One region of the Clostridium sulfidigenes genome, then DNA from elsewhere that is predicted to be linked to it. Evidence: a T-box and tRNA genes for the amino acid it is inferred to sense, from the RefSeq annotation. Region 1 holds a T-box; the other holds one or more tRNA genes.
What was found. A T-box is a leader RNA that pairs with one kind of tRNA and senses whether it is charged. The one in region 1 lies ahead of argS (arginine--tRNA ligase), so its partner is inferred to be a tRNA-Arg.
Positions count from the first base shown of each region.

Region 1 (17,029 bases):
TAGGATCAATACCACTTTGTATACTGAGTTTAATAGCATTATTTATAGATCCCTCTTCCACTAAATCCTCTAGATGTCTATCATCAGTACAAAATAAAAACCTTCGAAAATTCTTATTATTAACTGCAGAAATCAAATCCTTTAAATTTTTAGCAGCAGAACCTTCCCTTATAAGAATATACATACCTAATTTTACTTTTTCTAAAGCTTCTTCTTTTGAAGAACATTCGTGGTCAGTTCTTACACCTGATAAAATGTATTGATTAAGATGTTTATAAGAAATTTGAGGTGCATGCCCATCTATAATTTTATCTCTAAATACATTCAACTTATTCATCATGGACGGTGCTTGCTCTATTACAGAAGGTATATCCATTACCTCACCAAGCCCTATTACTTCTGGTTTATCAATAAACTTAGATAAATCTTCTGCACTTAAAATAGCACCGTTCTCTTCGAAGGATACTGCTGGTACACAGGAAGGCATCATAAAATATATATCCAAAGGGCTTCTTTGTGCACTATCTAGCATGAAAGATATTCCATCAATTCCAAGTACATTGGCAATTTCGTGCGGATCTGCTACTACTGTAGTAACCCCATTGGCTAAAGCTACATATCCATAAGATTCTGGAGTTGTCATGGAAGATTCCACATGAATGTGTCCATCCATAAACCCTGGACATATAACTTTAGAACTACAATCAATTTCTTTAATCCCTTCATATGAACCTATTCCTATAATTGTGTCATCAATAATACCTATATCTCCCTCTTCTATTTCTTCCGTAAATACATTAATAAATTTTCCATTTTTAAGTACTAAGTCACACTTATCATTACCTATAGTAGCGCCTTTTCCTTTTCTTAATATTTCCATAATACCCCCTAAATTTTTAGAATTATATGTATTTTGTATGTTATTATGAATTTATGTAGTATCATGTTTAATATATTAATTCATTCTATACAATTTAACTATTATTTCCCACATTCTAAATTGATGAATACTAAATACAATATATAGAAAACTATCTCATAGAAAAATACAAATTTATATTCTTCTATGAGATAGTTTTTAATTACTCTGGTCTAATATACTTATTCCATTGAGTATATATATGAAATAAACTAACTACATCCTGCATATTATACAAAAGAATTTTCTCTTTCTTTTCCATGGGCATTCTTGAAAAATACATATCATCTTTCATTATCTTACCAAAGGTTTTTGCCAATGTTGAGCCACTTATGACTTCACTTTCCCTAACAATGCCACATTCACTCTCTAGTGCTTTAAGGCCTATTGACTTCTGTTTAACTTGTTCATATTTTTTTTGCAAATCTATACTTTTAAAATATTCTTCTACAGTATAATTTAACTTATATTTTTTAAACAGATAATCAATTACTAGATAATCATTATTCCCTGAAAAAGTAACAACATATTCTTTTTTTAAAGTATTTCTCATATTTTCAAAATACTCTTTAGCTAAGGCAAGAATTTTCTCAAGTTCATGCTTATTTTCAATCATATACTGAGTAATTACCAACTTATTATTTTCTTCGTCATAATATCCTGCTCCAAAGACCCCTATGCATATAGGTTTCTTATAAACATAATGTTCTAAGTCAAAGAAAACTGATTTTTTATAAAGTTCATTATCTCCGCTAATATTTAGACTTTGTTTAAATTTATCTTTTTCAATGTCTATAGTACTTTCTTTAACTATCACCTTACCACTCATTTCTTTAATAGGTATTGTACTTCAAATAAACCTATATATAATTATATGTACTATAAAAATATATAATTATATTATACCATAAATAAATCCTTTTTATCTATATAATACATCCGTTTTATACATTTTATTAATACATATTTTAAGTTGACATTGGTTATCATTTAGAATATAATAATACCATAGATATTGATAATTATTTTCATAAAGGAGTGATATTCATGAATGTTTTTAATTTAAAACCTGGTGATAAAGGTTTAATTAAAGAACTTGCATGTGATGATAGATTAGCTAAAAGATTATTAGCTTTAGGATTTGTTGAAGGAACAGAGGTTTTAGTTAAGAAAACCGCTCCTTTAGGAGATCCAATTATTATAAACTTAAGAGGGACAGACCTTGCAATCAGAAAAAAAGATGCTGAATTAATTTTTATTAAGGAGGCAGTGTAATATGAAAACCATTGCCCTTATTGGTAATCCTAATGTAGGAAAAACAACTTTATTTAATGCACTAACAGGTTCTAACCAATATGTAGGTAACTGGGCAGGTGTAACTGTAGATAAAAAAGAAGGATATTTGTCAAAGGAAATAAAAATTGTTGACCTACCAGGCATATATGCAATGGATACCTTTTCTAATGAAGAAAAAGTGTCTAAAAACTTTTTGTATACTGATGAAGTAGATTTAATTATAAATATAATAGACGGTTCTAATTTGGAGAGAAACCTTTACTTAACCTCTCAATTAACCGAATTTAATAAGCCTATTTTATTAGTGGTAAATATGATAGATGTAGCAGAAAGTAATGGAATTCACATTAATTATTCCGATTTATCTAAAGAATTAGGTGTGAATATTATGGCTATATCTGCTTCTAAAGGTGAAGGTGTAAAAGAGGTTAAAGATTTTCTTATTAATAACTCTTCCTTTAACTCTATAGACAAAACTATTAATTCTAAACATGAGTTTAATAAAATGAACGAAAAAGAAACTTATGGATATATAGAAAACATTCTGAACAGATGTGTAGAAGGAAAAAAAACAAACATTAATACTATTACTGAAAAATTAGATTCTATTGTGCTTAATAAGTTTTTGGCTTACCCTATATTTTTAGGAATTATGTTTATTATATTTAAGTTTACCTTTGATTGGGTTGGTGGGCCACTGCAAGAATTAGCTGATAAACTAGTCAATGAGGACTTTGTATCTTTAATAGAAATACCTCTAGCTAATACATCCCCTTGGTTTAAATCATTAATAATTGATGGTATCATTGGTGGTGTTGGTTCAGTAATTGTATTTCTTCCAATTATATTAACTCTATTTGTAGGGATTAGCTTCCTTGAAGATAGTGGTTATATGGCTAGAACAGCATTTATCATGGACAAGTTAATGAGAAAATTAGGGCTTTCAGGAAAGGCTTTTATACCTTTAATAATGGGCTTTGGATGTTCAGTACCAGGAATAATGTCTGCAAGAACTTTAGAAAGTGAAAAAGATAGAAAGTTAACAGCTCTGATTATTCCTTTTATGTCTTGTAATGCCAGATTACCTGTATATGCCCTATTTGCTGGTGCACTCTTTGCAGGTTATGAATCATTAGTCATTTTCGGATTATATTTCTTAGGACTTATAGTAGCCTTTATAATGGCGTTTATATTTAAAAATACTTTATTTAAAAAAGACGAAGAACCCTTTATCATAGAATTACCTGAATACAAACTTCCTGAGTTTAAAAGTTTAATACTTCATACTTGGGAAAAAGGTAAAGGATTTTTAAAAAAAGCTGGAACTTTAATATTCTCTATATCTGTTCTAGTATGGTTCTTATCAAACTTTAATATGAGTGGAATGTCTGAAATTAACGAAAGTTTCCTTGCATCTATAGGTAACTTCATATCTCCAATTTTTGCTCCATTAGGCTTTGGTACATGGGAAAACTCTGTGGCACTTTTAACTGGACTTATGGCTAAAGAAGTAGTTATAGGAACTCTAGGGGTACTTTATACTGGTGATTTAGCTAATAGCATAGCTACGACATTTACAATAGCTAGTGGTCTTTCTTTCTTAGTATTTACATTGTTATACACACCATGTGTTTCTGTTGTAGCTACCTTTAAAAAAGAATTCAGCGGAAAACTTGCTATATTCTCAGTTGTATATCAATTTATTGTGGCATGGATTTTTTCATTTGGAATATATCATATAGCTTCACTGATATTTTAAAGAGGTGATAATACTATGGAAATACTTATAACTATAATTATTGCTATATTAGCGATCTTTATTCTATTTAAAAATTTAAAGAAAAAATCTAAAGGATGTAATTGTGGTAGTTGTACCTCTAAGTGTCCTAATTACGTTAATACAATAAAAAAATATGAGGATGATAAACAACATAATAAGTAAAGAAAATCCCTTGGATGATAAATTGTCCAAGGGATTTTCTTTATATTAATCTTTTATTACATTTCATCTACTGTTTCAAGACCTATAAGATGTAATCCACTTTCTATTACTTGAAGAGTAGCCTTAACTAAAGCTAATCTGGTATTTTTTGTTACTTCGTCCTCTGAGTTAGATATATTTATAGAATTATAGAATTTATTAAAAGCTTTAGCTACATCTATAGTAAATCTTGTAACTATACTTGGTTGTAGTTTATCCAAAGCCTGCTTAATAGAATTATTAAACCCAGATAAAGTTTTAACTAGTTCAAACTCTTCCTCTGAAATAAGCTTACCATAATCAACTTCTCCAGTACCTTCTCCTAATTTTCTTAAAATACTCTTTCCTCTAGCATAAGTGTATTGAACATATGGTCCAGTTTCTCCTTCAAAGCTAAGCATTTCATCCCAATCAAAGATTATGTCTCTCTCTCTTGAGTTTTTAAGATAAGCAAACACAACTGCTCCAATTCCTACCTTCTTAGCTACTTCATTTTTATTTTCTAATGTAGGATTTTTCTCATTTATTATTTCTTCTGTTTTAACCACAGCTTCGTTTAACAAATCCTCAAGGAATACTACATCACCTTTTCTTGTAGAAAGCTTCTTATCTGGGAAACGAACTAATCCAAATGGTACATGTATACAATCATCTGCCCAATCATAGCCCATCTTTTTAACTGTACTAAATACTTGTTTAAAGTGAAGAGATTGGTCCTTTGCAACTACATATATATTCTTATAAAAATCATAGGTTTTCTTTCTATAGAACATAGCTGCTAAATCACGAGTGGCATATATTGTAGCTCCATCTGCCTTTTTTATTATACAAGGTGGAATATTAAGCTCCTCTAACATAACAACCTTAGCACCATTACTTTCCGTTAATAACCCTTTAGATTCTATTTCATCAATGACAGCATCCATTTTATCTTGATAGAAGCTTTCACCAGCAAAAGAATCAAATTTCACATTTAACATATTAAATAATTTATCAAATTCCTTTAAGCTTAAGTCTTTAAATTTAGTCCACAGCTTAACTTCTTCTTCATTACCATCCTCTAGAAGTTTAAAATGCTTTCTTCCTTCATCATCAAGAGCAGGATTTTTTTCTGCTTCATCATGAAATTTTACATAAACCCTTAACATTTCTTTAATCGGTTCTTCCTCTAAAGCTTTCTCATCACCCCAATGATTATATGCATATATAAGTTTACCAAATTGTGTTCCCCAGTCTCCTAAGTGGTTTATCCCTATAGCATTATATCCTTGAGAATTAAATATTTTATAAAGAGAATTACCAATCATAGTAGTATATAAATGTCCCACGTGAAATGGCTTTGCAATATTAGCTGAACAATATTCAACAATTACATTTTTGCCTTCTCCTTCTTTTGTACTTCCATAATTCTCTTTCTCATTTAACACTTTTTCAATAATTTCTTTCATAAAATCATTTTTAGCCACAAAAAAGTTTATATAAGGACCAAAAGCTTCTATTTTTTCAAATCCATCTAAATTACCAAGTAATCCTTTTAGATCTTGAGCTATCATATTTGGTGCTTTCTTCATAGATTTTGCTAATTGAAAACACGGGAATGCAAAGTCCCCCATTTCTGGTTTTGGTGGGTTTTCAACAAGCCTTTCTATTGTTTCCTTTTCCATATCTATATGCTTACATAAATTTTCTGCTATTATATTTTTATACTCCATAATAAATCCTCCTTTTTATTTCTAACTCTTTTATTTATTAAAATTTCAAAATGCATATAAAAAACCGTCTCTTTCCATTGGAAAGAGACGGTTATATACCCGTGGTACCACTCTAATTGACTTTTTTAAAAAGTCCACTCATAATTTTAACGCTTTTCACGACTAACCCTACTAAGTAATCCTTTTGGGCAGCTTCTCCAAGGTTCTCTTCCTAATTTATTATAAATAAATTTCCCTACAATTACTTGTTAAGATTCTTTTATTCTTGTGAAGCTCACACCAACCTTCACTCGCTTTAAGAATTAATAAAGAAAGTACTGTCCTTTTCATAGAATTTCCATATTAAATTTTATATTATTTGTATTATAAATAAATAATGGTAAATTGTCAACTAAATAAATTAATATTTATACAAGTTAAATGTTAATTTATTCATTTAATGCCTATCTACTACAAAAGTAATTTTTATATCAACCTAAGCTCTATTTTAATTCTAAATACTCATCATAAGTCATATTCTTATCAATTACACCACCAGGAATAATTTCTATTATTCTATTTGCAACAGTATTGATAAACTGATGGTCATGGGATGTAAATAATATAGTTCCAGCAAAGTTAATTAATCCATTATTAACTGCTGTTATGGATTCAAGATCTAGGTGGTTTGTAGGCTCATCTAAGATTAATACGTTAGCTCCACTTAACATCATCTTTGATAGCATACAACGAACTTTTTCCCCTCCAGATAGTACAGATGCTTGCTTTAATGCTTCTTCTCCTGAGAATAACATTCTTCCAAGGAATCCTCTTATAAAACTTTCCGCCTTTTCTTCTGAAAATTGTCTTAACCAATCCACAAGATTTAGATCGCAACTCTCAAAGAACTCAGAGTTATCAGATGGGAAATACGATTGAGATGTAGTTATCCCCCATTTATAGCTTCCACTATCTGGTTCCATTTCACCCATCAATATTTTAAATAAAGTGGTTTTAGCAATACCATCTCCTAAAAATGCTACCTTATCATTCTTATATATCATAAAACTTACATTATCTAAAACTTTAACACCATCAATAGTCTTACATAGATTCTCAACAACTAGCAAATCATTACCAGCTTCTCTATCCGCTTTAAATCCTACAAATGGATATCTTCTTGAAGATGGCTTAATATCATCAAGAGTTAATTTATCTAATTGCTTCTTTCTACTAGTTGCTTGCTTAGCTTTTGATGCATTAGAACTAAAACGAGCTATAAAGTTTTGAAGCTCTTTAATTTTTTCTTCTTTCTTTTTATTCTGATCCTTAGACATTTGTAATGCTAATTGACTTGATTCATACCAGAAATCATAGTTACCAACATACATTTGAATTTTTCCAAAGTCTACATCAGCCATATTAGTACATACTTTATTTAGGAAGTGTCTATCGTGGGATACCACAATAACAGTTCCCTCAAAATCCATTAAGAAATTTTCAAGCCAAGCTATAGATTTAATATCTAAGTGGTTGGTAGGCTCGTCAAGTAAAAGAATATCTGGATGACCAAATAAGGCTTGTGCAAGTAAGACTTTAACTTTCTCTGAACCATTTAAATCCTTCATTAACTTGTAATGTAAATCTTCTGTTATCCCAAGTCCTTGAAGTAATGTAGCTGCTTCACTTTCAGCTTCCCAACCATTAAGATCTGCAAACTCACCTTCAAGCTCAGAGGCTCTTATACCATCTTCATCACTAAAATCTTCTTTAGCATAAAGAGCATCCTTTTCATTCATAATTTCAATTAATCTAGGATGACCCATAATTACAGTTCTTAGTACTTCTTCTTCATCATAAGCAAAGTGATCTTGCTTTAAAACTGCTAATCTTTGTCCTGGTGTTATATTAACTTCGCCTGTATTAGGTTCTATATCTCCGGATAATATTTTAAGAAATGTAGACTTCCCTGCACCATTTGCTCCTATTAATCCATAACAATTACCTTCTGTGAACTTAATATTAACATCCTCAAAAAGTTTACGTCCTCCGTATCTTAAACTAACTCCTGTAGTACTAATCATAACGTTACCTCCAATTATCATTAAAAAAGTCTTACCCATTGGGTAAAACCTCTTGAACTTTTCTTTAAAACATACGATTACTATTATAACATAGATTTATATTTTATACTATTCTTTACTTCAAATATTTTTACTTTCTACTATTATCTCTTGAAATCTATACCTTTGTCCTGTTGGATTAACCTTATTTTTAGGTACTTCTTCTATAAACATCTTATATGGTCTTACAAACAATCCACACTCCCCATATAATGCTCTATATAGCACCATCTTTTCTTGTGTTTCTGAATTTATTACAAAATCCTCAAGTAAATATAAATCCCCTTTGAAGTGTCTAAAAATCTTCCCCTTTAATTCTGATATATCTCTCATAACTCCTCCTATATAATTACTTTAATACTACAATAATCATAAATATAACCTATTAAATCAATTTTTATATTACATCTTTTCCAAATGGTGCTAAAGATAATTTTGCCATTTTTAATGATTGTGCAGCAAAAGGTATACCTATTATAGTTATGGACAGTAAAAATGCACTTATTAAATTGGTTATTGCAAGGAGCAAACCTCCAAATATTACCCATAATATATTAAGAAAAAATCCCATACTACTATCATTTGTTGTAATAACTTCTTTTCCGAAAGGTGCAAATTGTAGTTTAGCTAACTTAAAACACTGAATTCCAACTGGTATTCCCACAATAGTTATACACCATAAAAGACCTGTTAAAAACCATTGTAACCCTGCAACTAATCCTCCAAATATAAACCAAATAATATTTCCTAAACAACTCATAATATACTCCTTAAAAACTTCTAATAATTAATATAATATATAATTAATTTATATTTGCAATGGAATTTAATAAAAATTAACAAAAATAAGCTTAGATAAAATTAAATTTACCTAAGCTTATTTATAAATACTTTTATTTATCTAAATTTTTATTTACTTTTTCTAAATAATTTGTTTCACTAACAATTTTATTTTCAAAATTTTCTACGGCGCCTTTAGTATAATTACCAATAGCCTTTGAATTTAACCCTTGGAGATTACTATTATTTTTTAAACCATTGTTTTTACTCATTTGTTATCACCTCCTGAATTTATTGTTAGTAATTTTATTAGATTTATTCAGCAAATATTTGCTAAATATTTCAGTAGAAATTATATTTTATAATAATATATTTATTTTATTATTGACATTTTAAAAAGTTTTTTATAAAATCAAAAGGACAAATCTACTTTTAAGTTGGTCCAGAGAGGCCAAGAAGGGAGACAGGAATAATGGCTAGAATTATAATTATTTTAAAGAGAAACCCATAGGATAATAAATAGAGCAGCTTATAATTTGCTTTGTTTGTTGTCCTTTTTGTTGTACATTAATTATTTTGATTGGAGGGTTTTTCTTGAAAACAAAAAATATTGAAGCAAAACTTATATTAGAAAACGGAATGGAATTCAAAGGTAAAGCCTTTGGATACATTGATGATACCGTTGGAGAAGTAGTATTTAATACATCTATGACTGGGTATCAGGAAACTCTTACTGATCCATCTTATTATGGTCAAATTGTAACTATGACCTATCCCCTAGTTGGAAATTATGGAATTAATTTAGAGGATTTAGAATCTTCTTCTCCAAAAGTTAAGGGTTTTATTGTAAGAGAAAAATCTAATAATCCTTCAAACTTCAGATGTGAGATGGAGTTAGATGGATATCTTATAGAAAACAAAATTTTCGGACTAGAAGGTATTGATACAAGGGCCCTTACGAAAATTCTTAGATACCATGGATCAATGAAGGGTTATATAACAACTAAAAACTTATCCTTAGAAGATATAAAGGATAAGTTGGAAAAATTCCAAAATGATGATGCTGTGTATAAAGTATCTACTGATGAAATATATGAAATACCAGGCAGTGGACCACATGTTGCCGTTATGGACTTTGGAGTTAAATCAAATATCTTAAGAAGTTTCAAAGAAAGAAATTGTAGACTAACTGTGTTTCCAGCTACCTCAAAGGCTGAAGAAATTCTTTCTACAAACCCAGATTTAATATTTCTATCTAATGGTCCTGGAGATCCTATGAAATTAGATAATATAGTTAAAGAAGTAGTAAAATTAGCAACTTCAAAACCTACTTGCGGAATTTGCCTTGGACATCAACTTTTAGCTTGGGCCTTTGGTGGAGAAACTAGTAAATTAAAGTTTGGTCATAGAGGATCTAATCACCCAGTGAAAGATATTATATCAAGTAAGGTATATATAACAAGTCAAAATCATGGCTATTTTGTTTCTAAGTTACCTATTGATATGGACATCACTCATATCAGTGTAAATGACGGTACCTTAGAAGGTATGATGCATAAAAAATTGCCAATAGCAAGTGTACAATATCATCCTGAAGCATCACCAGGACCTAAAGAAAATAACGTTATATTTGATAGTTTTTTAAGCTTAATTAAATAAATTACATTAAGAAAGACAGTGAGCTTTCATGTAGGAGGAATAATCAATGAGTAAGAGAAATAACATAAAAAAAGTATTAATAATAGGATCTGGTCCAATAGTAATAGGACAATCAGCTGAATTCGACTATTCTGGAACTCAAGCTTGTAGAGCACTTATGGAAGAAGGGATAGAAACCATACTAATAAACTCTAACCCTGCAACCATAATGACTGACAAGGAAGTGGCAGATAAAATATATATAGAGCCATTAACTACTGAATTTATTGAGAAAATTATAGTAAAAGAAAAACCAGACAGCATTTTATCAGGTATGGGTGGACAAACAGGTTTAAACCTAACAATAGAACTTGCTGAAAAAGGTATATTAGATAAATATGGAGTTAAAATCATAGGAACTTCTGTAAAATCTATAAAAAAAGGAGAAGACAGAGATTTATTTAAGGCATTAATGGAAAAAATCAACGAGCCTGTTATTGAGTCAGATATAGTAAATGATGTAGATTCTGGAGTTAACTTTGCAAAAAAGATTGGTTACCCTGTAATTATAAGACCTGCCTACACCCTTGGTGGTACTGGTGGTGGTATTGCAGATACCGAAGAAGAATTAACTACCATATTAGAAAACGGTCTTTATCTTAGCCCTGTAAAACAAGTTCTTCTAGAAAAAAGTATTAAAGGATGGAAGGAAGTTGAATATGAAGTTATGCGTGATTCTCATGGGAATTGCATAACAGTATGCAATATGGAAAACATAGATCCCGTTGGTGTTCATACAGGAGATTCTATAGTTGTTGCTCCGTCTCAAACCCTATCTGACAAAGAATATCAAATGCTTAGGACTTCAGCATTAAAAATAATAGACGAAGTAGGAATTATTGGGGGCTGTAATGTACAGTTTGCTTTAAATCCTAATAGTTTTGAGTATGCTGTAATTGAAATAAATCCTAGAGTATCTCGTTCATCTGCCCTTGCATCAAAGGCTACAGGATATCCCATAGCTAAGGTAGCTGCAAAAATCAGCCTTGGATATACCCTAGATGAAATTGTAAATTCCGTTACTGGTAAAACAATGGCTTCCTTTGAGCCAGCTCTTGATTATGTAGTTGTAAAAATACCAAAATGGCCTTTTGATAAATTTAAAAACGCTAATAAATCCTTAGGAACCAAAATGATGGCAACGGGGGAAATTATGGCTATAGGATCAAATTTTGAGGCTGCCTTCCTAAAAGGAATTCGCTCCTTAGAAATAGGAAAATATGTGTTAGATCATAAACCATCTCAGGAAAAAACTTTGTCGCAGCTAAAGAGTAGCGTAATGGTGCCAGATGATGAAAGAATCTTCGATCTAGCTGAAATGCTTAGAAGAAAATATCTAGTGGAGAAGTTATCAGAAGTTACAGGAATAGATACCTTCTTTATAAATAAAATAAAATGGATAGTAGAACAAGAAGAATTCTTAAAAACTGCTAAATTAGAAGATTTAAATAAAGATTATCTAAAACTATTAAAGAAAAAGGGGTTTTCAGACAAAGGTATTGCAGACTTAATGGATATTAGCCCTATAGAATTGTATACCCTTAGAAAGCTGTATAACATTATGCCAACCTATAAGATGGTAGATACTTGCGCTGGAGAGTTTGATGCCATATCACCATATTACTATTCAACCTATGAAGAATTTGACGAAGTAGTTGTATCTGATAAAAGAAAAGTAATGGTTATAGGTTCAGGTCCTATTAGAATCGGACAAGGAATTGAGTTTGATTACTGCTCTGTTCATGCTGTTAGAGCTCTTAAGAAAAAAGGTATCGAAACTATAATTGTAAATAATAACCCAGAAACTGTATCAACGGACTTTGATATATCAGATAAACTTTACTTTGAACCTCTAACTGAAGAAGATGTACTCAACATAATCAACAAAGAAAAACCTGAAGGTGTAATTCTTCAATTTGGTGGTCAAACTGCTATAAAACTATCTAAGTTTCTAAGAGAAAATGGAATTAAGATTTTAGGTACTGATGCTGATGGTATAGATAGGGCCGAAGATAGAGAAAGATTTGATGCTATGCTTGAAGATCTTGATATTAATAGACCTAAAGGAATTGCAGTATGGAACCTTGATGAAGGAATTGTTAGTGCTGAGAACCTTGGATATCCTGTACTTGTTAGACCTTCTTATGTGTTAGGAGGTCAAGGTATGGAAATCACCTATAGAGAAAAGGAACTTAAAAAGTATTTGGAGAATTCTTTTAAAAGAGATCATAAAAATCCTGTTTTAATTGATAGATACTTAGTTGGTAGAGAAATTGAAGTGGATGCTATCTGTGATGGTAAAAGTATTTTAATTCCAGGAATTATGGAACACCTTGAAAAAGCCGGAGTCCACTCTGGAGATTCTATAAGCATATATCCTTCTCAAAATATATCTGACAAATCTAAGAAAACTATCTTTGAATATACAAAGAAGATTGCTTTAGAGCTTAAAGTTCTTGGCATGATAAATATTCAGTTCATTGAGTTTGAAGGAGAAATTTTTATCATAGAAGTTAATCCTAGAGCTTCTCGTACAGTTCCATATATAAGTAAGGTTACTAATGTTCCTATAGTTGAATTAGCTACTCGCGCCATGCTTGGAGAATCTCTAGAAAATATGGGATATAAGGAACAAATATGTGCTGAACCTGATTTTGTAACTGTAAAAGTACCTATATTCTCTACTGAAAAGCTTCCAAAGGTTGAAGTAAGTCTTGGACCTGAAATGAGATCTACTGGAGAAGTACTTGGTGTAGGACATACCTTTGATGAAGCTATGATGAAGGGTTTCTTGGCTGCCAAAAGACCAATTTTAAAGTCTGGAGACAAATTACTAGCAACCATAAATAATAGTGACAAAGATGAATTCTTAATACTAGCTAAAGAAATGAACTTACTTGGCTGTCAGATAGTAGCCACAGAAGGAACTGCAAAAATGCTTCAAATTGAAGGTATAGATGCAAAAATAGTTAATAAAATTGGTGAAGGAAAACCTGATATAGTAGATTTTATCAGAAACAAATCTATAAATATGATAGTTAATACACCAACTAGAGGAAATGATTCTCAGCGCGACGGCTTTAAACTTAGAAGAACAGCTGTAGAATCAGGAGTTTCATTAATGACTTCTCTCGATACCTTAAGAGCAATGGTAACAGTAATGAAACGAGGATTGAAAGTTAAAGATTTAGATATATTTAACTTAGGAAAATAGTTTATATAATTTTTCATTAATATATGCTTAAAAGCAATAGACAAAATTAAGTCTATTGCTTTTGTTCTACATTTTAAATAATTATAAGAATTTATTAGTTATACATGAATAAATCAATAAATCCACCACAATCAAGTGTTTGATTGGAATCAGTTGTTGTCAATTCTCTAAAAGGACATTCTTCACATTCATTATGAGTACATTGAATTTTTGATAATTCTTCTGTTAATCTAGTAATTTCATTATATATTTCTTGTATCTTTTCCTTCTGTAAATCTTTATTCATAATAATCCCCCCTATATGCTTAGGTTAGTGTAGAGTTTTTACACTATCTATATTTAATTATATCATTGAACTCCGTGTAAATATATAGAATTTATTCCTAAAATATAACTAAACTAGACTAAATAGTTAATTAATTCTGAAATGAAGATGGATATAAATTTTATATCCATCTTCATTTTTTTCTTAACTAAGATAACTATATTTATCTATAAATTCTTTAGTAAATCTTATAACATGGAGAGGATTTTTACCTATCCCAACTTCTCCAGCTAGCATAATTCCATCAACCTTATTTTTTATAAAATTATATAAATCATCTAATTCAGGAATTTTAGGTTTTCGGGCACTTCTCATAGAATCTAACACATAGGTTGCGATTATAAGCTCCTTTTTTTCAGATTTCATCTTTCCTATTATTTCATCCTGTACAAAAGGAATTTCCATTATGTCCAATTCCGAGAATAAATCTCCCCTACCTAGCATAATTCCATCAACAGATTTTAAAATAGAATCAAAATTAAGAATTCCTTCTTTACACTCTATTTTTGCCCAAATTTTAGGCATAATAATTTGAGGATTATATTTCTTTACTTTTTTAATATATTCCTTTAATTCTAGAATATCAGATTCTCTCGTAACATAGGAAAGACATATTATATCCACACCACTTAATAGGCCAAATTCAATATCCTTCTTATCCTTTATGGTTAACGTCATACCCGACCTATCCATTCCCGGAGCATTTAACCCCTTCTCACCTCTAACCATGCCACCTAAAATAACTTCTGCCTTTATTGCCTCTTTATCCTTAAGCTTTCCTACAACATTAAATTCCATTGTTCCATCCTTCATAAGAATTTTTTTACATTTAGAAAGCCATGTAAATTGTCCTTGAAAAGAAATTGGAATTAATGTATTCTTTCCACTATGTCTAAGATTTTCTTTAAAAAATTCTTCACTACAAAAATATACGGTTTCTCCAAAGTTAACCCTTAATTGGCCATTAAACAAATTAGATACTCTAATTTTATTGCCTTGCAAATCTTGAATAATAGAAATATCAGGATAATTCTCCTTCATATACTTAATTTGTTTTTTAGCTGTATCATTTTCTATATGAGAAAAATTCAATCTCATAGAATTCATTCCTGCATTTACAAACTTATCTAAATCATTTAAGGTCTTAACATTAGGACCTATTGAACATACTATCTTCATTTCATCACCTAATCATTTATTTATATTTATATTTATCCAATACATAGCTAATTAATATATTTTATCTTTAATGTAATCTATTATAAATCTATCATCTTTATTCATAACAAACAATAGCATTTATATACAATCTTAAATCTTGAAGCAATATTTTTTTAATTTAGGCTTTAGTTTATTAACTTCCAATTAGACTTAATAATAAAAATCCAAAGAATTCCTTTGGATTTAAGTTGATATACATCTTCTTTAATTATGATATAAACATTTATATATAAACCTAGTTAAAATTTAATTTACACTAAATACTAAGTTATTATATAAGTAATCTCATTCATAGACAACTTATATAGATAAATAACACATATTGTTAATTTAATGGATTAATTTCATTATATATAGGTTTATTATTGTATCCAGATATTTCATTAAAGAAATTCAAAAATGTTGTATTCATATATGGGGTTAACCATAAAAAACTAATTCCTATAATTAACGGTAATATAGTAATGAGCATTTCATTAAATGAAAAAACTGCAATTATAGCTACAACTACACCTGGTACAATACATAAAATCACCCAACCTAAAAAGCTAAGGTATAGTACAAATAAACTCCATACATTCCCTTTCATTAATTTAAAACTTTCTTTTATACACTGAATTACACCCTTACTATTATCTTCACATACTAAAATCACTGCTGGGAATAAATATAAACCCAAAATAATTATTGGTATACATAAAACTAAGGTAACCAGAACAATCATTGTTGTTATGCCTTCAAAGGATGGAATAGAATTACCTGATAAAGAACCCATAAATATCTGGTTACTATAATGAATTGCTATAAACCCTACAACTATACCAATAATAATTATTATTGGTATGTACATTAATACTATTAAAAGCTGTATACCCATACCTTTTCCCCAAGTCTTACCTGAGATAAGTATATCAGAAAATTTAACTTTCTTATCCCTAGAAATTTTAAGATAAAATGAATTACTCATAATTGCTATACTTAAGCTTACTATTATGCTTATAACTGTTATCAGAAGTGATGGTCCTATAGTATCTTTAAAAGTTTCAGAACCAAGACTTATACTTCCTTGAATTACAAAGATTATTAATGTTATTAAGACCGGTATCTTCCACTGCCCCCTTAATTGATCTTTAGATTTACTTTTTAAAGCTTTTCGATTTACCATTGTTTTCCCCCTTAAAACTCCCTTTTATTTATATATTAATAAAATACAATATTACCTATCATACTTTACTTTTCTAGAAATAAAATTAACCCTTATATAATTAAAATATTATGAACATATTGATTATATTACAATAATTCAAGAAAAATTTTTATATCCCTATATATTATAGTAATTTTTTATGGGCTAACTTTCCATTATTTACAACTAGTGAAATTTCTGCCATTATAGATAATGCTATATCTTCTGGTCTTTCACCACCTAATTCTATACCAATAGGTGCATATACTTTATTCAACAAATCTTTGTTAAATCCTTCATCTAATAATTTATAAATAGTTTTTTTTACCTTAACTTTACTTCCTATCATACCAATATAATTTACTTCAGTATCTATAACAGTTTTTAAAGCTTCATAGTCATGGAAATGCCCCCTAGTTATAATTACTATACTGCATTGATTATTTATAGGATATTTTTTTAAATTTTCTTTAATATCTCCTAGTAAAAGCTCATCAGCCAATTTAAATCTTTCACAATTACAATATTCTTCCCTATCCTCAAAAACTACAATATCATATCCTAATACATTAGCTATAAAATGTAGTGGCAATGC
Region 1 covers NZ_JBQHQR010000004.1:2,424-19,452, forward strand. The annotation lists gene ade (adenine deaminase) at 1-880, opposite strand, end outside; gene ACTNBA_RS05470 (ribonuclease H-like domain-containing protein) at 1,083-1,748, opposite strand; gene ACTNBA_RS05475 (FeoA family protein) at 1,967-2,194, shown strand; gene feoB (ferrous iron transport protein B) at 2,196-3,974, shown strand; gene ACTNBA_RS05485 (FeoB-associated Cys-rich membrane protein) at 3,990-4,157, shown strand; gene argS (arginine--tRNA ligase) at 4,214-5,908, opposite strand; T-box leader at 5,989-6,247, opposite strand; gene ACTNBA_RS05495 (ABC-F family ATP-binding cassette domain-containing protein) at 6,391-7,971, opposite strand; gene ACTNBA_RS05500 (DUF1653 domain-containing protein) at 8,092-8,343, opposite strand; gene ACTNBA_RS05505 (YccF domain-containing protein) at 8,408-8,770, opposite strand; gene ACTNBA_RS05510 (hypothetical protein) at 8,904-9,062, opposite strand; gene ACTNBA_RS05515 (carbamoyl phosphate synthase small subunit) at 9,400-10,449, shown strand; gene carB (carbamoyl-phosphate synthase large subunit) at 10,496-13,702, shown strand; gene ACTNBA_RS05525 (hypothetical protein) at 13,797-13,988, opposite strand; gene ACTNBA_RS05530 (pyruvate kinase) at 14,172-15,206, opposite strand; gene ACTNBA_RS05535 (DUF975 family protein) at 15,574-16,413, opposite strand; gene ACTNBA_RS05540 (XdhC family protein) at 16,580-17,029, opposite strand, start outside.

Region 2 (13,930 bases), on a different contig from region 1:
GTAGAGCTTGACCAAAAGAGACGTAATATATTAATAGAAGTAGAAGAATTAAAAAATAAAAGAAATAAAACTTCTGCAGAAGTTCCTAAGTTAAAAAAACAAGGTATAGATGTATCAGAAACTATGAAGGAAATGAAACAACTTTCAGATACAATAAAAAATTATGATTTGGACTTAAATGAAATAGATCAAAGAATAGAATATATAATGATGAGGATACCTAATATACCTCATGATTCAGTTCCAAATGGTAGTGATGATGAGGATAATGTTGAAATTAAAAAGTGGGGAGAGATAAGAAAGTTTGATTTTAATCCTAAAGAACACTGGACTATAGGTACAGAAAATAATTTATTGGATTTTGAAAGAGCTGGAAAAATTACAGGGTCTAGATTTACTGTTTATAAGGGACTTGGAGCAAGATTAGAAAGAGCATTAATAAATTATTTTTTAGATACTCATACTGGTAGAAATGGATATGATGAAATACTTCCCCCATATATGGTAAATAGAAATAGTATGACTGGAACAGGTCAGTTACCTAAGTTTGAAGAAGATGCTTTTAAAGTTAGTGATACAGATTATTTTTTAATACCTACAGCAGAAGTACCTGTAACTAATATTTACAGAGATGAAATCCTTGAAGGAGATAAACTTCCGATAAAATATGCAGCATATAGTGCATGCTTTAGGTCAGAAGCTGGTTCTGCTGGAAGAGATACTAGAGGATTAATTAGGCAGCACCAGTTTAATAAAGTAGAATTAGTTAAATTTACAAAAGAAGAAGAATCATATGATGAACTTAATAAATTAGTTCAAGATGCAGAAAGTGTGTTACAAGGATTAGGACTTCCATATAGGATTATAAAAATATGCAGAGGAGATTTAGGGTTTACTGCTGCTTTAAAATATGATATTGAGGTTTGGATGCCAAGTTATAATAAGTATGTAGAAATATCAAGCTGTAGCAACTTTGAAGATTTCCAAGCAAGACGTGCTAATATAAAATATAAAGATGATCCAAAAGCTAAACCTAAATTTGTTCATACAGTAAATGGTTCAGGGGTTGCTATAGGAAGAGCTTTAGCTGCAGTTCTTGAGAATTATCAAAATGAAGATGGTAGTGTTACAGTACCAGAGGTATTAAGAACATATATGGGGTGTGAAAAGATAACTAGATAAAAAAAATTTAGAATTTATATAAAAGTTTTTCAAAAAAATATTGACACAAGGGCTATTTCTTGATAGAATAACCCTTGTAGGAAATGGAGAGATGGTCGAGTTGGTTTAAGGCACCGGTCTTGAAAACCGGCGTACGTGTGAGCGTACCTAGGGTTCGAATCCCTATCTCTCCGCCATATTTTTAAATTGGAGAAATACTCAAGTGGCTGAAGAGGCGCCCCTGCTAAGGGCGTAGGTCGGGTAACCGTCGCGAGGGTTCAAATCCCTCTTTCTCCGCCATTTAAAAATAACCTATGAAAATTAAATAAGTAAAATCAGAGTATGATTTTAATAATTCTACGGAGAGATGGTCGAGTTGGTTTAAGGCACCGGTCTTGAAAACCGGCGTACGTGTGAGCGTACCTAGGGTTCGAATCCCTATCTCTCCGCCATTTTTTTATTTTTTGGAGAAATACTCAAGTGGCTGAAGAGGCGCCCCTGCTAAGGGCGTAGGTCGGGTAACCGTCGCGAGGGTTCAAATCCCTCTTTCTCCGCCAAGATATATTTAAAAATCGGATTCTTAAGAATTCGATTTTTTTTCGACTCAATAAGGTGTAATAAAATCAAAAAAATAATTATTGAAATCATGAGGATTATATGTTATTATGTAGTAGTTATTTAAATAACCTTTTGGGGTGTTAGTTAAATGGATATAACATACGGCTACGGACCGTATATTGCGGGTTCGATTCCTACACACCCTGCCATATTTAGTCATTGCAGTTAATTTGCAATGGCTTTTTTATTTTTATATAAATATATAAGAGGCATATGATAAATTTCGACTTAAAATGTAGGAAAATTCATATATTATAATTATATAACGAGTTTATGCATGTAAATTATTATATAATTTAACTAATTTGATTATAGATAAATATATTTAATGTTAATTACATAATATGTATAATCTGTATTTAGTATAGATTTTTATGCACGATAATTATTATATAAATTATTAATATATGGGGGTATATTTATGATTAAAAGAAAGTCTGATAAGACTTTAAAAAAAAGGAAACATAGTTCATTTAATTTAAAAAGTACATTTCAAAATATAAGCAAAAGTATTAAGAATGCATTTAGCAAAATTACAATTAGACATAAAAACTCCATTAGTAAAAAAATTAGAAATAGTAACAAAATAGATAAGGATAAAATTAATGATATAAGTAACAATATAAATAGTATAAAATCCACAGCTAAGGTTTATAAAGAAGGAAAATTACAGGTTGAAGGAACTAGTGTTAAAAGAAAAATATTAATTAGTATGATAGGTCTTACAATAGTATCAATGATAATAACTAGTACAATTATGTACATAAACTCTTCAAAGACAATTTCAAGTCAGAGTACAGAAAATATGGAGGGTATAACTACATCATCTATACAAACTATATCTGTTATGATGGATAAAGTTACTAATGAGGCTTTTGCTCTATCAAATTCTAAGGATAATCTTAATGTGTTATTAAATTATGCTCAGAAAAAAAATAGTAAAGATGTTAAAAATATAAATGAAGGCTTTAAGTCATATATATCTGCTAATAAACATGTTGACAGAATATCATTAGTTAGCCCAGAAGGTGATATAGTAGCTGATAGTGAAGAATCCTTAGTTGGCGCTAATGAAGTTGATAATTCTTATCACAGTACTAGTTCTAGTGGGGGTAAGTGGATAAGTAATACAATTAAATCCGTTGCTGGTGATAAAGGCGTTTTAGTATTTACGTATCCTGTATTAGATGAAGCTAACTATAGTAAATGTGTAGGATATATAGCATTACATGTTTATGCTGAGAGTTTTTCTACTTATATTGAAAATATAAAAATTGGACAGATAGAAGATAGTTATGCATATCTAATTGATGAAAAAGGAAATATAATATATCATCCAAACAAAGAAAAAATTGGACAAACAATAGATATTCCTGAAATAAAGGATGTAGTAGATAAGGCTATGAAGGGAAGCAATGTAGAAGTTGGGTCTGTAGAGTATAAGATAAATGGAAATAAAGTAATGTCATCTTATGGATTAGTACCTAGGACAAATTGGACTATGGTTATAGATGCTAATAGTAATGAAATAAGAAAACCAGTAATAACAATGGTTAAACAAATAGCATTAGTAGCATTAGCTATAGTTATTATAGGTTCTATTATAATAATGGTAATGGCAAATGTAATTATAAATCCTATAGTGACTGTTGCCGCTTTGGTTAATAAAACAGCTAAGTTAGATTTAACTAATGATAATTTAGCTATAATTAAGTCTAAGGATGAAATAGGTCTTATATATAGATCTATTATAAATATGAGAGAAGTGTTAAGGGAAGTTGTTGGAGATATTGCAGTAACTACTGAAGTATTAACTAATAATGCTAATATAGTAGAAGAATCTACAGAGTCATTAAAAATTAAAGCAGATGAAACATTATTTGAAACTGAAAGTGTATCATCTGGTATAGAAGAAACATCAGCAACTTCTCAAGAGATTGCCGCATCTTCTACTGAAATGATTAAGAGTGTACAGAATATAGCTAGTGAAGCATTAGAAGGATATGAAATAACTAAGGATATTCTTAAGAGAGCTCAGGGCATAAAAGCTAGTGCTATAGAATCTAAAGAAAAATCCAATGATATTTATAATAGTGTAAAAAGTGAGTTGGAAGTTGCTATAACAAGTTCTAAGGAAGTTAAGCAGATTGATAAGTTAGCTGATTCTATACTTAAGATAACTCAACAAACTAATTTATTAGCTTTAAATGCTGCAATAGAAGCTGCTCGTGCAGGAGAAGCAGGAAGAGGGTTCTCTGTAGTTGCAGATGAAGTTAGAAAGTTAGCTGAAGAGTCTGGTAAAACAGCAGCAGATATACAAAGAATAGTTAAAATAGTAAATAAATCTGTAGAAGAATTGGCTCTTAGTGCTGGGCGCATGAGCAATTTCATAGAACAACAAGTAATTAATGATTATGATAAAAATATAGAGCAAGGAGCTTTATACGAAAAAGATGCAGATCAATTTAACAACTTTATGAATGAGTTTAGTAGTGAAGCTGCAGTACTAAATCAAGCTATAGAAGGAATTGTTACTGCCATAGATGAAGTATCAGTAACTGTTACAGAGGGAGCTATGGGAGTATCATCTATATCATCTAAAACTATGGATATAGTAGGAAATATTGAGAGTATAAAAAATACTGCCATAGAAAACAAGGAAAATGCAGATAAATTAAATGATACTACGCTTAAGTTTAGATTATAAAAAATAGGAGTAAGAATTTAAATTCTTACTCCTATTTTTTCTCCCATATATACAGATGTTTCTATTCCTAAATTGCTTTGATAACATATATCTTCATCTAATTTTAATATATTTTCTTTTAGTATAACTATAACTGTTGAGCCACCAAACTTAAAATACCCTTTTTCATCTCCACGGTTAATTTTGGATGATGTGGAGTAGGTTTGAATAATAGAACCAACAAAGGTAGCTCCTACTTCTATATATATAATATCATCAAAATTGTTGCTTTTTAGGATACTATACTCTCTTTTATTTTCTGAAAAAACCTTACTTATATTTTCAAGAGCTACGGGATTAACTGAGTAATATTTACCCTTTATAAATGTGGATTTAGAACAAGTTCCGGAATCAACAAAGTGAAATCTGTGATAATCAGTTGGGCATAATCTAAATATTAAACAAGTACCATTAGAGTAATTCTTACTTAATTCTTCATTTTGCAATAACTCATTAAGGGTATATTTAAATCCTTTAACTGTAAAGCTAGAATTCTCATCAATTTTTTCTATAGCTAATAGTTTACCGTCACAGGGAGAAATAAATGATTCCTCATCTTTACAGATATTACGACTGTGTTTTGAAAGTTTTCTATAAAAAAAGTCATTAAAGGAGCTATATTCATCTATATTTTTTTCATATTCATCTATATTTATGTTGAATCTATCTACAAAAGGGTGTATATATTTTTTACTAAATGTACTATTGCAGCCCATTCCATAGAGTTTACTTAAGAATTTTCTACTTGCAATTTTGGGTATAAAAGTTTTAGCAATTGGATTACTGTACATAAAATTAAGTATATCTCCACCAGCTACATTTTCTTCACAATAGGTCTTACTTTTTCTATCATAGTATTTTATCATAATATCAACTCCAGATTTATCTTTAATTTAACATAATGATATTATAACAGAAAATATACTAGGTATATAAAGATATCTCCAATTAAGATACATTACTATATCTTAATTGGAGATATTTAAATAAGCTTTATATTACTTCACTATTAGTTAGTTTCCTCATATCATCATTAGATGGTTTTTCACTTCTCTTTTTAAAGAACTCTTCTGCTATTTGTGGGAAGGCTAAGTAAGAAAGAATATCTTCTTCGCTAGTTGTTATATTTTTTAGTTCTTCTTTTGTCTTTTGGAAGGCTGGTTCTAAAGTATCAGCATATCTTCCTTCAATAGGAGTATCATTTCCAAGAGCCTTTTTAAGAACATCTTCATTTATTTTCCCAGGAGCTTTACCATATTCTCCTCTACAATAGGCTTTAACCTCTTTAAGAACCATTTTATATCTTTCACCAGTTAATACATTAACTGTAGCTTGAGTTCCAACCATTTGACTCATTGGAGTAACAAGTGGAGGGAATCCTAAGTCTTCTCTTACTTTAGGAACTTCTGCAAGAACTGCATCAAGTTTATCAATAGAATTTTGAGCTTTAAGTTGAGAAATCATATTAGATAACATTCCTCCAGGTATTTGGTTTGTAAGTCCTTCAGGTTGAGGAGTTAATACCTTTGGATCTAGTAATCCAGCTTCTAAAACTTTTGATCTAACTGGTTTAAAGAAATTATTAATTTGAGTTAAGGTATCTATATTAAGACCTGTTTCAAATCCAGCAGTTTCTAGTGCATGATGCATAGATTCTGTTGGAGGTTGAGCTGTACCACTAGAGAATGAAGAAATTGAACAGTCAATTCCATCTACACCAGCTTCTGCAGCTTTAAAGTAGGACATTTCAGCAATACCATTTGTGCTGTGAGAGTGTAAAAATACTGGAATTTTAACAGTTTCCTTTATACTCTTAACTATGTCATATGCTATAGAAGGCATTATAAGGCCAGCCATGTCCTTTATACAAATAGAGTTTGCCCCCATATTTTCAAGTTGTTTTGCTAGTTTAGTATAGTTTTTAACATCATGAATTGGACTTACAGTATAAACTATAGTTCCTTGTGCATGAGCACCTTGCTTTATAGTTTCATTCATAGCAACTTCTATATTAGCAAAGTCATTTAATGCATCAAATATTCTTATTATATCCATACCGTGATAAACAGACATTTTAATAAATTCTCTAACTACGTCATCTGGATAGTGTTTATATCCTAAAATATTTTGTCCTCGTAATAACATTTGAAGAGGGGTTTTAGTAACTATTTTCTTTATGTTCTTTAATCTCTCCCATGGATCCTCATTTAAATATCTTAAGCAAGAGTCAAAGGTTGCTCCACCCCAACACTCTAATGAATAATATCCTGCATCATCTAAATCTTTAAGGATAGGTGCAAAATCTTCAAAAGGAAGTCTTGTTGCAATAAGAGATTGATTTGCATCTCTTAGAACTGTTTCGGTTATGTTAATCTTCTTCATTATAAAATCACCTCTGAATTTTTTGTTGCAAAATCACAATATATTAGTATTTTAACATAGATTTAAATAAAAATCTGCAATAAATCATTTATTTTTCTGACAAATATATAAAATTAAAAGATTTTTTATATTATGTGCATATAATCATGAAAATAATAAATTCTATAGATATATTATTTTTAAAAGTTTATGTAGGTTGATTAATTAACATTAAGAGAATAGGTTCATACTAAAAATATAGATATTAATCTATTGACGAAGAATAAATATATTATTATAATAAAGATTAGGTAATATGCGCCCGTAGCTCAGCAGGATAGAGCATCCCCCTCCTAAGGGGAAGGCCGGAGGTTCGACTCCTCTCGTGCGCACCAAAACTTAGTAAGGCTTGCTTTACTAAGTTTTTTTTATATATAATAAAGAGGAGTAAGTTATGGATAATTATTTTTTACAACAAGCAATTATTGAAGCTGAAATTGCAAAGAGTAAAAATGAAGTTCCCGTGGGAGCAATAATAGTAAAAAACAATAAAATAATAGCTACAGGTCATAATATAAAGGAAAATACCAATGATCCTACTAACCATGCAGAAATTATTGCAATAAAAAAAGCATCAGAAGCTATAGGGGATTGGAGACTTAATGAATGTGATATGTACGTTACATTAGAACCATGTCCTATGTGTGCTGGTGCTATTGTTCAAAGCAGAATAAAAAGGTTATATATTGGAACCTTTGACCCCAGAGCTGGAGGATGTGGCTCAGTATTTAATATTACTCAAAGTGAAAATTTAAATCATTGGGTTAATATTAAGTGGCTCTATAATGATGAATGTAGTAATTTACTACAAGAGTTTTTTAAGGAAAAGAGAAAGGAGAAACTGTAAAGATGGAAGAACAAGAAAAACAAGAGGCATTAAGACAGGCCGTACTAGATAAACATACTAAAGTTTGTATCTGTAAAGTAGTATCTAGAGCAGCTATAAAAAAGGCAATAGCTGATGGAGCTAAATCTTTTGAAGACGTAAAAAAGGCAACAGGGGCTGGAACAGGAAGTTGTAAGGGAACGAGATGTAAACATACTATAGAAGAATTACTAAAAGAATACAAATAATTAATTATATAGATTATAATAATATAAAAAGGATTAAGGAGGGGAATAGATGAATCCAGTAGCCATAAGTATATTTGGATTAGATGTTATGTGGTACGGAATTGTAATATGCTCAGGTACCATGTTAGCGCTTTTATTAAGTCAATATACTTGTAAATTAAAAGGGATAAATTATGATGATGTATTAACTATATTCTTAATTGCATTTCCAATTTCCATAATTGGTGCAAGACTTTATTATGTATTATTCGAGTTTGGATATTATAAGGATAATTTGATGGATATATTTAATATTAGACAAGGTGGCCTTGCTATTCATGGAGGACTAATTGCAGCAGTAATAGTTGTATATATATGTACAAAGAGAAAAAGTATAAAGCTTTCATCTTCATTAGACATGGCAGCACCATGTATTATATTAGCCCAAGCCATTGGAAGATGGGGGAATTTCTTTAATCAAGAGGCACATGGTGGACCTGTAACAGAAGCTTTTATAAGTAAGTTTCCAGAGTTCATACAAAGTGGTATGAATATAAATGGAACTTACTATCATCCTACATTTTTATATGAATCAATTTGGAATTTAGTAGTGTTCTTTATACTATTCTATATGTTACACAAGGTTAAAAAGAATGGAGTTGTATTTTTAACTTATATAGGACTATATTCTATAGGAAGATTTTTTATAGAAGGACTTAGAACAGACAGCTTAATGATGTTTGGGCTTAGAACAGCTCAAATTGTAAGTATTATAGGAGTACTTATATGGATTGTAGGGCTTATAATAATATACAAAAAGAAGAATAGTACAATTACACATATTTAAAAAATTAAACCTTTTAGATAATAAAATATTTTTTTAAAATATTGATTATCTAAAAGGTTATTTTTATTTGGCACTATAAAGATATTTAATCTCTTAAATTAGTGCTACCGGTATTAAGATAAAAAGACAATTTACCTGCTAAATTTTGAAGAGGCATAGTTTGAAGGTATACTTTTCCGGGGCCTGTTAGTGTTGTTAAAAATAAGCCTTCACCACCAAAGAATATGTTTTTTAGTCCCTTAACCATTTCAATATCAAAATTTACACTTGGTTCAAAAGCAGCTACATGGCCGGTATCTACTTTTATTCTTTCTCCAGGATTTAAGTTAAGCTCTTCAACATGACCATCAAATTCTAAAAGAACTGTTCCAGGACCGGTTATTCTTTGAAGGATAAAACCCTCGCCACCAAATAAGCCGCTAGAGAATCTTTTTTTAAAATGAATATTAAGACTTACAGAATCTTCAGCTGCCATGAAAGCACCCTTTTGACAAATTATAGATTCATTAGGTTGAAGCTCTTTAGCCATTATTCTACCGGGCACAGAACAGGGGAATGCTATTTTCCCTACATTTCCTGAGCAAGTAAAGGTATTTAAAAATAAGCTTTCTCCTGATAGAGATCTTCCTATACTTTTAAATAGGCCACCTTTCATGTTAGAGTCCATAATTATATTGTCACTCATCCAACCCATAGCTCCTGATTCAGAGACAATTTTATCTCCACTATTTAGGTAACAGATAGCTACTGGCATGGAACCACCTTTAATTTCATAATTAATCATAAACAACTACCTCCATTCATATTATTTTATGATAAGTATATATATATTATTAATTTAAATTGAAAACTTTGTTAATCCTAATGAAATTATACTACAATTGGAATATATTTTTAAATAAGTTTTACTTGAAAGTAATGATTTTAAATAGTATAATAATGAATACACGATATGGAGAGATGTCCGAGTGGTCGAAGGAGCACGCCTGGAAAGCGTGTATAGGGGCAACTCTATCAGGGGTTCGAATCCCCTTCTCTCCGCCATGTCGTACTAGATGGGGAGTTAGCGGTGCCCTGTAACCTGCAATCCGCTACAGCAGGATTGAATTCCTTGCTGAGGTATCAATTTGTATGGTCTGGCCTATATAAGTGGCGTTGATAACTGGGTCCCACGCAATGGAAACTCATGAACCTCGTCAGGTCTGGAAGGAAGCAGCGATAAGTGAGACCTTCCATGTGCCGTGGATTAACCTGGTTTGAGTTAACTGTATAGGTAACGCATATAAACTGATTATCGAAGCAAGGTGTACGACTTTATTTTTTTATTTAAGATGTTAAAGACATCTTTTTTTTTATCCTTTTTTAAATAATTAATTTGAAATATAAATTAAATGAGTTAGTTTATATTGAAATATTTTAGAAAAACTAGATATATATAATTGATTACTTAATATAAGTTAGTAAAGAATATAGAATATAACTATGAGAAGTATTATAATAGATAAGATAAGAATTATTTTTGAGTAGAATAAATAATTAAGAAGTATTGTAGATTTATATATTGATTTATTTAGAAATTTTAATGTAAGGAGTGAGGATACATGGGATATAAAGCACTTTATAGAGAGTGGAGACCTAAATTATTTAGCGACGTAGTTGGACAGCAACATATAACTACAACGCTTAAAAACGCCATAAAAAGCGATAGGATAGCTCATGCATACTTACTATGCGGAACTAGAGGAACGGGTAAAACTTCAACAGCAAAGATACTTGCAAAGGCAATAAATTGTTTAAACCCTATAGAAGGTGAACCATGTAATGAATGTGAGATGTGTAAAAGTATAAACCAAGGTACAGCTATAGATGTAACAGAGCTAGATGCAGCATCTCACAATAGCGTTGATAATATAAGGGATATTATAGATGATGTTCAATATCCACCACAAGAAGCTAAGTATAAGGTGTTTATCATAGATGAGGTTCATATGCTATCTATTGGTGCAGTTAATGCATTTCTTAAGACATTAGAAGAACCACCAAGTAGAGTAATTTTTATATTAGCAACTACTGATCCTCAAAAGCTTCCTATAACAATATTATCAAGATGTCAAAGGTTTGATTTTAAGAGAATAAGTAGTGAAAATATATTTTTAAGGTTAAAACAAATAACCGATTCATTATCAGTAAACATTGAAGAAGGTAGCTTAAGGTTATTATCTAGAATGTGTGATGGAGCAATGAGAGATGCTTTATCCATATTAGATCAAGCTATATCAATAAACAATATAGTTAGATATGAGGATTTAGTAGATATGTTAGGAATAACTACTAATGACAGCATGGTGACTATAGTAGATAATGTTATAAATCGAGATACTGAGGGATGCATAAGAGTAGTAAATAAATTAATATTGGATGGAAAAGATATTAACTTACTAATTAGAGATTTGATTACTCATATGAGAAATCTATTAATGATAAATGTAAGTAATAATTTAGAAGATGTATTGGATATGTCTATTGAAAACATAGAAAGTATAAAAAATCAAAGCACTAGAATTAGAGTAGAGGAAATCATGAGGTGTATAAGTATACTTCAAGAAGCCGAAGATAGCTCTAAGGGTACAAAGCAGGCTAGAATATATTTAGAACTAGCAATAATAAAAATGTGTAAGATAAAATATGATACATCCATGGAAACTATATTAGCTAGACTGAATAGATTAGAGGATAAAATTGCATCAGGGAATATTACAGTACAAAGTGCAATAAAAGAAGTAAAGGAAATAAGACCAGAAATAAATCCAAGTATAACTAAAGTTGAAACAAGCAAACCAGTAGAGCTTAATAATGAAAATATAGAATTACCAATTGCAGCAGGAGAAAGTAAGCTAAATGTTGAAATTATTAGAAAGTCTTTTAAAGATATTCAAAATATCCTTAAGCAAAAAAATAATATGGTAATAGCTACAGCGTTAATGATGGGAAAAGTTCAGAAATTCAAGAATGGAGTTATTACCGTCGGCTTTACAAAGGAATATAATTTTCATAAACAAAGACTTGAAAGAGAAGAATATAGAAAAATTATAAATGATATATTCTCAGAGGTATTAGATGAGAAGGTTCATGTTATTTATGAAATAGAAAATGATAATATAAATAGGGAAGTTAATAAAGAAAAAATACTATCAGATATATTTCCCGAGGCATTAGTGGAAATATGTGATGAATAAAATTTAAAGGTTTTAATAAATTGGTGGGTACATTATAATATAATATTATATACTAGTTATAATGAAATATAATTTTTAGGAGGTATTACAATGGCAAAAGGCGGATTTCCAGGAATGGGTGGAAATATGAATAACTTAATGAAGCAAGCACAAAAACTACAAAAACAAATGGAGGAAGCTCAGAAAGATTTAGAAACTAAAGAGTTTGAAGCATCTGTTGGTGGTGGAGCTGTAACAGTAAGAGTATCTGGTAAAAAAGAATTAAAAGATATAATAATTAAACCAGAAGTAGTTGACCCAGATGACGTAGAAATGTTACAAGATTTGGTTTTAACAGCTGTAAATGAAGCTTTGAAGAAAGCAGAAGAAGAAACTAATTCATCTATGGGAAAACTAACTGGTGGACTTAATATACCAGGAATGTTTTAATAGAGGTGACTAATTTGGATTTTTATCCTATAGCTATAGAAAAACTAATTGAGGAATTTGGAAAGCTACCGGGGATAGGGAGTAAAACTGCTCAAAGACTTACATTGCATGTTTTAAATCTTCCTAAAGATGAGGTTGAAGAATTTGCTAATGCATTAGTGAAGGCAAGAGGTACAATAAAGTATTGTTCAATATGTGGAAATTTTACTGATAGTGATCCATGTGCTATATGCTCAAATCCTAACAGAGATAAAAGTACAATATGTGTAATTGAGCAACCTAAAGATATAATGACCATTGAAAAAGTCAGAGAATTTAATGGGGTATATCATGTACTTCATGGCACAATATCTCCAATGCAAGGTAGAGGACCAGATGACATAAAGTTAAAAGAGTTGATAACTAGGGTAAATAATGATTTAAAGGAAATCATCGTTGCAACAAATCCTAACATAGAAGGTGAAGCAACTGCCATGTATATATCAAAAATATTAAAACCTTTTGGAGTTAAAGTTACAAGAATAGCTCATGGAATTCCAGTAGGTGGAGATTTAGAATATGCAGATGAAGTTACTTTATCTAAAGCCCTAGAAGGTAGAAAAGAAATATAATTGATTTATACAGGAGACTTGTGAGAATAGCAGATATATTTTCACAAGTCTTTTTTATCCGATGACTACCAGCTCTAATACTTCATCTTCTTCAAAGTGGGAGCAAAACTTCCTCTGAAGCAAAGAACTTTGTTTATATAACATACAATTCAAATAACAAGTATATATCATCCATTATATGTCAAAAATATATTTAAGTATATATAATGGAGGTATTATTATGAACAGAGATAAAATAATAGAGACTATACTAGCTAAGAATATTTATACACCTGAGCAACGTGAAATAATAAAAGGAATACAGGACTCAATAACAGAAATTGAAGTTGCTAGAAGTTGTTTCGATAATGTTAGTGATAAAAGTTTAATAGATATATCTATATATAAAGAAGATGAAGCTAAAGCTAAATATGTATATTTTCTAAACCAAGCAAAGAAAAGTGGAATAACAGTGGGTTTTGATTGTATGATAGAAGAATTAAATTATTGCAATAAGTGGTAATATAAAGTAAAATAACTAATAAATTTATTAATAGATAAAATTATTTAAGAATTAAGCATAAGATTTTATTTTAATGATTACTAAAATAATTTTAATTATAAGGGGGATGAATATGCCAAACATTATATTTTTTATAATAGCTATAGTTGCAATATTTATAATTGGTAAAATATTTGCATGGCCACTAAAGGTTCTATTAAACTTAATTGTTAACGGAATAGCTGGGGGTATATTATTGTGGTTAATAAATTTAGTAGGTGGAAACTTTGGACTAGTAATACCTATTAATGCAATAACAGCACTTAT
Region 2 covers NZ_JBQHQR010000024.1:6,468-20,397, forward strand. The annotation lists gene serS (serine--tRNA ligase) at 1-1,182, shown strand, start outside; tRNA gene ACTNBA_RS18435 (tRNA-Ser) at 1,268-1,358, shown strand; tRNA gene ACTNBA_RS18440 (tRNA-Ser) at 1,371-1,461, shown strand; tRNA gene ACTNBA_RS18445 (tRNA-Ser) at 1,523-1,613, shown strand; tRNA gene ACTNBA_RS18450 (tRNA-Ser) at 1,628-1,718, shown strand; tRNA gene ACTNBA_RS18455 (tRNA-Arg) at 1,854-1,928, shown strand; gene ACTNBA_RS18460 (methyl-accepting chemotaxis protein) at 2,201-4,486, shown strand; gene ACTNBA_RS18465 (phosphatidylserine decarboxylase) at 4,504-5,391, opposite strand; gene ACTNBA_RS18470 (pyruvate carboxylase subunit B) at 5,519-6,907, opposite strand; tRNA gene ACTNBA_RS18475 (tRNA-Arg) at 7,205-7,281, shown strand; gene tadA (tRNA adenosine(34) deaminase TadA) at 7,341-7,793, shown strand; gene ACTNBA_RS18485 ((2Fe-2S)-binding protein) at 7,796-8,020, shown strand; gene lgt (prolipoprotein diacylglyceryl transferase) at 8,070-8,846, shown strand; gene ACTNBA_RS18495 (TIGR00266 family protein) at 8,932-9,630, opposite strand; tRNA gene ACTNBA_RS18500 (tRNA-Ser) at 9,801-9,890, shown strand; RNA gene ffs (signal recognition particle sRNA large type) at 9,893-10,158, shown strand; gene dnaX (DNA polymerase III subunit gamma/tau) at 10,448-12,082, shown strand; gene ACTNBA_RS18515 (YbaB/EbfC family nucleoid-associated protein) at 12,173-12,511, shown strand; gene recR (recombination mediator RecR) at 12,526-13,122, shown strand; gene ACTNBA_RS18525 (DUF2508 family protein) at 13,343-13,624, shown strand; gene ACTNBA_RS18530 (pro-sigmaK processing inhibitor BofA family protein) at 13,731-13,930, shown strand, end outside.
Region 2: it encodes a tRNA-Arg, which carries the amino acid that the T-box ahead of argS (arginine--tRNA ligase) is inferred to sense. The anticodon was not compared.